DNA from 2 places in the Dyadobacter sp. HNCC25DJ183 genome. Region 2 is predicted to be linked to the other one. Evidence: riboswitches for the same ligand, from Rfam matches in the RefSeq annotation. Region 2 holds a riboswitch; the other holds the start of a gene.
What was found. Region 2 has a riboswitch for cobalamin ahead of AC1XTG_RS17880 (cobyrinic acid a,c-diamide synthase CobB). Riboswitches for the same ligand answer to the same signal wherever they lie in the genome.
Positions count from the first base shown of each region.

Region 1 (3,414 bases), on a different contig from region 2:
AGGACCGAAAAGAGAATGTTGGAATAACCAATCGCCGCCACCCGGCCTGCTTTGTCGAATGTAAAAGATTGTGTCAGCATTTTCTGGCCTGCCAAAGCAGTTAATCCGAGGGCCAGAAATCCCAGCCATTGCCACGCATTTTCAGGCCATTTAAATGTACCGATCAGAAAATCGAGGTGTTCGACAGGATAGTAAGTACCTACCAGCATGGAGATAATGGGCATTACGATCCCGCTGAGCATAAATGACAAAATGATGGCGCGGGTATCATAAACCAGCCCGAGCTGCCGGATAGACAAATAGGAGACGGCTGTTAAAAGTGCATTGCCCAGTCCAAGCGCATTGTCACGCAGGGAAGTGGATAGATCCGGCCTGAACACGAGCAGGATACCTGTGAAGCCAATGAAAATCGCAGCCCACTCACCTCCATTCAGGGTTTCTCCAATCAACAACCAGGAAAGTAGTGCCAGGAAAATCGGGTAAGTATACTGATAGGTGGAAGCCCGCCCGAGTCCGAGCGTTTGAATGGCATAAAAAAGCATGTACAGCGACAGCGTACCTACAACTCCCCTGAAAATCAGCAACCCCAGCTTCCCGCCTTGCTGAACCAGCGGTCGCTGCCGGATACTGCTGAGCACGAAAACCACGCCGACTATATTCCGGAAGAACACCAACTGAACAATATGGAAATCACGGCCCAGCCACTTGGATAATGCAGAAGTCAGCGAAAAGAAGAATGCCGCTCCGAGCATGAGGTAAATGCCTTTTCGGGACGCGTTGACAGGAATGTTTACAGAAGGGGCCACCTTTTAGATTTTGGGACAAAGATAAGCGATTGCTCATTCGGTCGTAAAACGAATGCAATTAGCTACCTTTGCGACTGTTTGGTGCCCGCAGCAATTTCCATATTGCTTTTCGTGGCTTAATAGGGAATTCCGTTAAAACCGGAAGCTGTCCCCGCAACTGTAAGTCTGTTCCATTGACCCGATCTTCGAAGCCACTGTTGAAAAACGGGAAGGCACCGGGTCAAAAGGCGAGCCAGGAGACCTGCCAGATCATTCGTGCTACAACGCTTTCGGAGGAAAAGCAGCGGGCCTGTTACTATCCAGAGAATACCCAGGTGATTTTTGTGAAGCGGATTTTGATTACGGCGGTTATTGCGGCAGGGACTTTTCTTCCGGCTATAACCCACGCCCAAACGGATTCCATTGCCTTGCAGCCGGTTAATATCAAGGGTTTTGTGCCCGAAAAGTTCATGAGCGGATTGAAAGTGCAGCGGATTGATTCAGCCAGCCTGCTCGCCTTTCAATTTCAGAATATCAGTGATCTGCTGGCAATTCAAACACCGGTTTCTTTTAACAAATATGGACCGGGACAACTTACCACTGCTTTCTTCCGCGGAACCTCTGCCAATCACACGGCTGTACTCTGGAATGGACTGAATATCAACTCTCCCACATTGGGCCAAACCGATTTTTCGACCATACCTGTCGCTGGCTTCGATGCGCTTTCCATTCAATATGGTTCAGCTGCGAGCATTGTAGGAACCGATGCAGTAGGCGGCAGCATTTTACTGAACAGTGCTGCGGGAGAGAATGGGTTTAAAGTTTTACTGGGACAGCAGGTCGAAAGCTTTCACAATCACCAGACCCAGGTTGCTGCCCGCTATGGGTCCGCGCTACGGAACAACTGGCGGATTTCGGGAAAAACGAGTCTTTACGACAATCGGATGAACAACCAATTTCCCTATCGACAACGGAGGGAATATGCATTGCTGCCTTCCGAAGCATTCCAGCGCGGTCTGGTTCAGGATATTTTTATTAGTGGCAAAAACAATCAGGAAATCTCTGCGCATGCCTGGATTACCAGCAACAAACTGACCACCTCACCAGCCGACACTGCTGGTCGCGAGCTTACATTAACCAAAGCTTACCGGGGAATGCTTAGATACAGTGTCGGGGATTTCACAGCACGTGCCGCCTGGGTGCGGGATATCATCGATTATGCGAAAGGCAATTATCGCCAGCTCGACCATGCTGTAACTGATAAATTTTCCAACCGCATTGAAAAGGATTTCGACTTTATCCTGAATCAAAACAGAAGCAACATATCCATTAAGGCGGGAGCCGAATGGACGCATTACCGGACCAGGGTACCTGGCTACGAAACGCCGGTTATCACAGAAAACCGCGGCGACTTCTTTCTTCTCACCCGCTGGCAGGTCAATGCACCGCTGGTCGTGTCCGTGAATCTCCGCCAGGCGCTGGTAACAGGGTACAACCCGCCTTTTACCCCCTCACTGGGCGCTGAATACCAGTTGATTGAACTGCCCGGATACAAGCTGAAAATAAAAAGCTCGGTTGCCAGAAGCTACCGTGTACCTACCTTGAATGAACGTTACTGGAAAGTACTGGGTGACCCGAATATCAGGCCTGAGAATGGCTGGAACAAGGAAGCCGGCATAGAACAGGCCTTCGTTATTTCTCCCAAGAGCCAGCTGGATGTTTCGGTAACAGCTTATCACAACCGGATCAAAGACTGGACTTACTGGAATCCTGTAAAAAATTATCGCATCGAAAACTTACAACAGGTACTTGCCCGCGGCGTGGAAATACAGGCAGGCTGGCGCGGGAGTATAGATGTAACGCAACTTGGAACGAACATTACTTATGCTTATAATAAAAGCATTCAGGAAAGAGCTTACGACGCATACTCTGTTGATGTGATTGGAAAGCAGCTACGTTTCGTGCCGCTTCATACTGCCGGGCTGAGTACATTTGCACAGTACCGCAACACAAAGCTGACAGGCCAATTGCAATTTGCGGGCAAACGGTACACTACTTTCGACAATTCCACTTTTTTGAAAGAGTACGCGCTGTTGCATCTGCTGGCGGAAACTTCCGTTTCATTTGGGAAAGTATATTTGCGGGTGCAGGGGCAGATCAACAATGTAACAAATACGTTTTACCTGAGCGTACAAAACAATGCATTGCCTGGCAGAAGCTTCGCGATCAACCTCATTGCGGCATTTGATTCAAAAACAAAACAGGCGCGGGTACGACAAGACGAGTTTTAAATTTGCAATACAGTTATATATAAATCCAATTAAGATGAAACAACGATTATCAAGAGTACTTTACTTCATCGCATTCTCAGCAGCAGTATCGTCATGTAATCAAAGTGATCCCGAGCCGAAGGGGGATTTTGCGAAAGGCGTTTTCGTGGTGAACGAAGGTAACTTCAGTCAGAATAATGGCGCTATTTCATTTTTGAAACGCGAAAATACCACTGCCGAAGCCGATATTTTCTCCAAAGTAAATGGCTCCGCGCTGACCGGCGGTGTACAAGGTTACGCAGCTACGGGTGAGTACGGTGTGATTCTGGTTGACAATTCCAATGCAGGAATGGACAAGA
Region 1 covers NZ_JBXHAP010000002.1:130,651-134,064, reverse strand. The annotation lists gene AC1XTG_RS04575 (DMT family transporter) at 1-806, opposite strand, end outside; cobalamin riboswitch at 869-1,070, shown strand; gene AC1XTG_RS04570 (TonB-dependent receptor plug domain-containing protein) at 1,130-3,076, shown strand; gene AC1XTG_RS04565 (YncE family protein) at 3,111-3,414, shown strand, end outside.
Region 1: it holds a riboswitch for cobalamin, as region 2 does, so the genes downstream of both, AC1XTG_RS04570 (TonB-dependent receptor plug domain-containing protein) here and AC1XTG_RS17880 (cobyrinic acid a,c-diamide synthase CobB) in region 2, are expected to answer to the same signal.

Region 2 (3,414 bases):
GGTTTCGCGGTGGGAGACGAATTTGCTGATTGAGAATGCGAAAAAGTAGCCGTAGGCGGACATGGACAGGATAATGCCCAGACTTTGAATGACGATGATCCAGACTGCCGTGCGGGCGTCACTTGCGGCGAGCGTCAATGCCACTGCGCAGGCACCGCCTGTACCAGCCAGTCCGTGCACCATACCTACCCAAAAAGAGCGGCTGAACTTTTGAGAATGGACAACAGGCGGGGCAGAGGAGCTTCTGAAATTCCGCATCACTGCCACAATGCCCAGCCAGATCATCAGCGGTCCGACGAGCAGCTCAACTTTGCCGGAGACTTCCAGCGAAAAGGTGGATTTGAGCAGCAGTACCAGCACTGCGAAGAGGATGAGGGTAAAAGAATGTCCCAAAGACCAATGCGACGATCGCCAGATCAGTTTCCAGCGCTGGCCGGGACTGCGTTTTTCATCGGTAGCCAGTACTGAGACTGCCGCCATGTGGTCGGGTTCGAAGGAATGCTGCACACCGAGCAGCAGGGAGTCAATAAGCAGGAAATTGATCATCGAATAAAATTTAACCCTGCAAGCGCAGGCTGACTGATTTTATCCGGATTGGAACAGGGAAAACAGGGAAGAAGGCACGACGAAATACCGCCTGCCAAAATCCTCTCGCCTTTCTTCCCGAAAGCAAAACGGATATTTTCGAATGGCAGGTCTTCTGACTCGTTCAGTAGCTAACGCCTTCCCGGAAGTATAGTGAATGATTAATGAGTGAATGAGCGAAGGGTTTATTCACTCATTCAACATTCAAAATTCCTCTTCCAGTGGCAAATTGTTAGCTCCTTTTTTGTGAACTTACAGCAGCGGGTACTGCTCCGGATTTACACCGGATTCCCTTTTAATCACACCAGCGGCGTGAACCAAATGAGCCGCAAAGCTATATCTTTTTGAATGCCGTGAAGCAAAAATTTCCTGCCTGATAAAAAATGTCCCTCTGCCGCGCTGCCTTCCGGGATTTCTGCAAAATCGTGCTACATTTGCCACAAACAAGTTCTTTGCTATCTTTTTCCAACAGGAAAGGTTTTACTAACCAGTGAATTAATAGGGGAATCGTGTGAGAATCACGAGCTGTCGCGCAACTGTAAGTAACGTTCGAAATTTGTAACGTTACGAGTCAGAAAACCTGCCTTTTCTTTGTTGACAATGCTTTCGCGGAATGAAGCTAGTCTGATCTGGATATTGCGTTTCAGGGTTAATGCCCTGTACTCTCCATTGGGTTTTCTTCTTAATCCATTCTTCCTGTCTTTTCTTTTTTTCTGCCGATTGCATTGTGAGATTTAGCTAGGGCTCTCAACATTTTTGTTTGCCACGAATGCACGAATGGACACGAATGCGTGTACAGCCGGATAGGAGTGGCGTTAGCAGCAGAACCAATGACCCAGTCTCATTTTCTTATTTCTGCCCCGGCGAGCAACTCGGGTAAGACGACCCTCACGCTGGGTTTACTGCGCGCGCTTACCAGACGCAACCTGAAAGTACAGCCTTTCAAGTGCGGACCTGATTATATTGATCCCATTCACCACACCGAGGCAGCGGGGAGCCAGAGTATCAACCTCGATACATTCATGTCCTCCAATGCGCACGTGCAGGCCCTTTATGCAAAGTATTCGGCTCAATCCGATGTATCGGTGACCGAGGGTGTGATGGGACTTTTTGATGGCGCTCAGAAAATGGACGGCAGCAGCGCGGCAATTGCAGAATTGCTGGGTATCCCGGTTGTTTTGGTAGTTGACGCCAGGTCAATGGCGTATTCGGCTGCGGCTTTGTTGTACGGATTCAAAAACTTTTACCAACATATCTCCATCGCGGGAGTGATTTTCAACTTTGTCGGGACAGAGTCGCATTACCGTTTTTTGCAGGATGCCTGTGCAGATGCAGGCGTTGAGGCGCTTGGTTATTTGTCTAAAAACAGTGCACTGGCAATCCCGTCGCGACACCTGGGCTTGCATATTTCCGCGGAAACAGACTATGAGCAGATCATTGAAAGTGCAGCTCACTTGGTGGAGCAGACAGTGAACCTGGACCGGCTGCTGGAATTGACAAGGGGTAACATTAACCCCGGTGAAAGCAGCCCCGTTGGGTCAGCAAAAGAACCAGCCAGCAGGTTGAAAATTGCCATTGCCCGCGATGAGGCATTCACTTTTACTTACCATCAAAATATTGAAGCACTGGCCGGTTTAGGTCATATTACCTGGTTCAGTCCGATTCACGATCACGTACTTCCCGAAACGGATTTCCTCTATATCCCGGGCGGCTACCCCGAGTTGCATGCGGCAGAGCTGAGCGAAAACGAATCAATGCGGGCGAGTATCAAAGCTTACTGTGACGAGGGCGGTCTGGCCTTCGCCGAATGCGGCGGACTGATGTACCTCGGCGAGCAGCTTACGAATGCGCAGGGCGACACATTTGAAATGGCAGGTGCGCTCCCATGCAGCACCAGTATGCTGCATTCCAAAATGGTACTGGGTTACCGCACCGGAAACTGGGACGGGGTGCAGTTCAACGGCCACGAATTCCATTATTCCGGATTTACAAACAATAGCTTGACCGCCGGCAATGCGCTGATTACGAATGCAATAGGCATTGAAACAGATACAAAGCTCTACCGGAAAAACAACACCTTCGGCACCTACATGCACATCTACTGGGGCGAAACCCAAAGCTTTTTAGAAAATCTAATATCAAAAAGCCGACAGCCGACAGCCAACAGCCGATAGCCAAAACATGATCCAGCACAAACGCCAGCGTGTCACGCGCTCTGATGGAAAATCCATAAACCTGGTGCAGCGCAGGGGACATTTGTCCTACTGCTATAATGCCTGCTGCTGCGGCCGGGTTGACCGTGGCTATGCAGCTATACCCGTCGAGCTTTACAAGAGCGAGTGGCTGAAACGAAAGCTGCGGAATACAGTGCACCTGACCAAAGGCGGCTGCCTGGGCCCGTGTACACTCGCCAATGTGGTTACCCTGCTTTTTGACGGGCATTCAGTATGGTTTCACTCGATCAATAACGACTGGCAGATCGTCGCGATTTTCGATTATATAGAGAGCATGGTCAAAGCGGACAGGTACCTCGTGCCGCCGGCAGACCTGGCTGAGTATGTTTTTCAATTTTATACCTGGAAAGGATCTGAAAATGCGACTTTGTCCGGACAGACCGCTCTGCCAACAGAAGGAATTGTATTCCTTACTCACGCCGATACCGACCTGTTGGCGCTCAGCCGGGCTATGGAGTTGCTGCCTGATGAGTTTCCCAAAACGTCGGGAATGAGTTTAATGAGTATTAAAAGCGAGGAGCAAATGGCGCAGCTGCTGGAAAGGGAAATTGCTGAAGCCAAAATTATCGTGATCCGCATTCACGGCAGGTTGAGC
Region 2 covers NZ_JBXHAP010000007.1:12,032-15,445, reverse strand. The annotation lists gene AC1XTG_RS17885 (hypothetical protein) at 1-546, opposite strand, end outside; cobalamin riboswitch at 674-922, opposite strand; cobalamin riboswitch at 1,044-1,187, shown strand; gene AC1XTG_RS17880 (cobyrinic acid a,c-diamide synthase CobB) at 1,416-2,759, shown strand; gene cobN (cobaltochelatase subunit CobN) at 2,767-3,414, shown strand, end outside.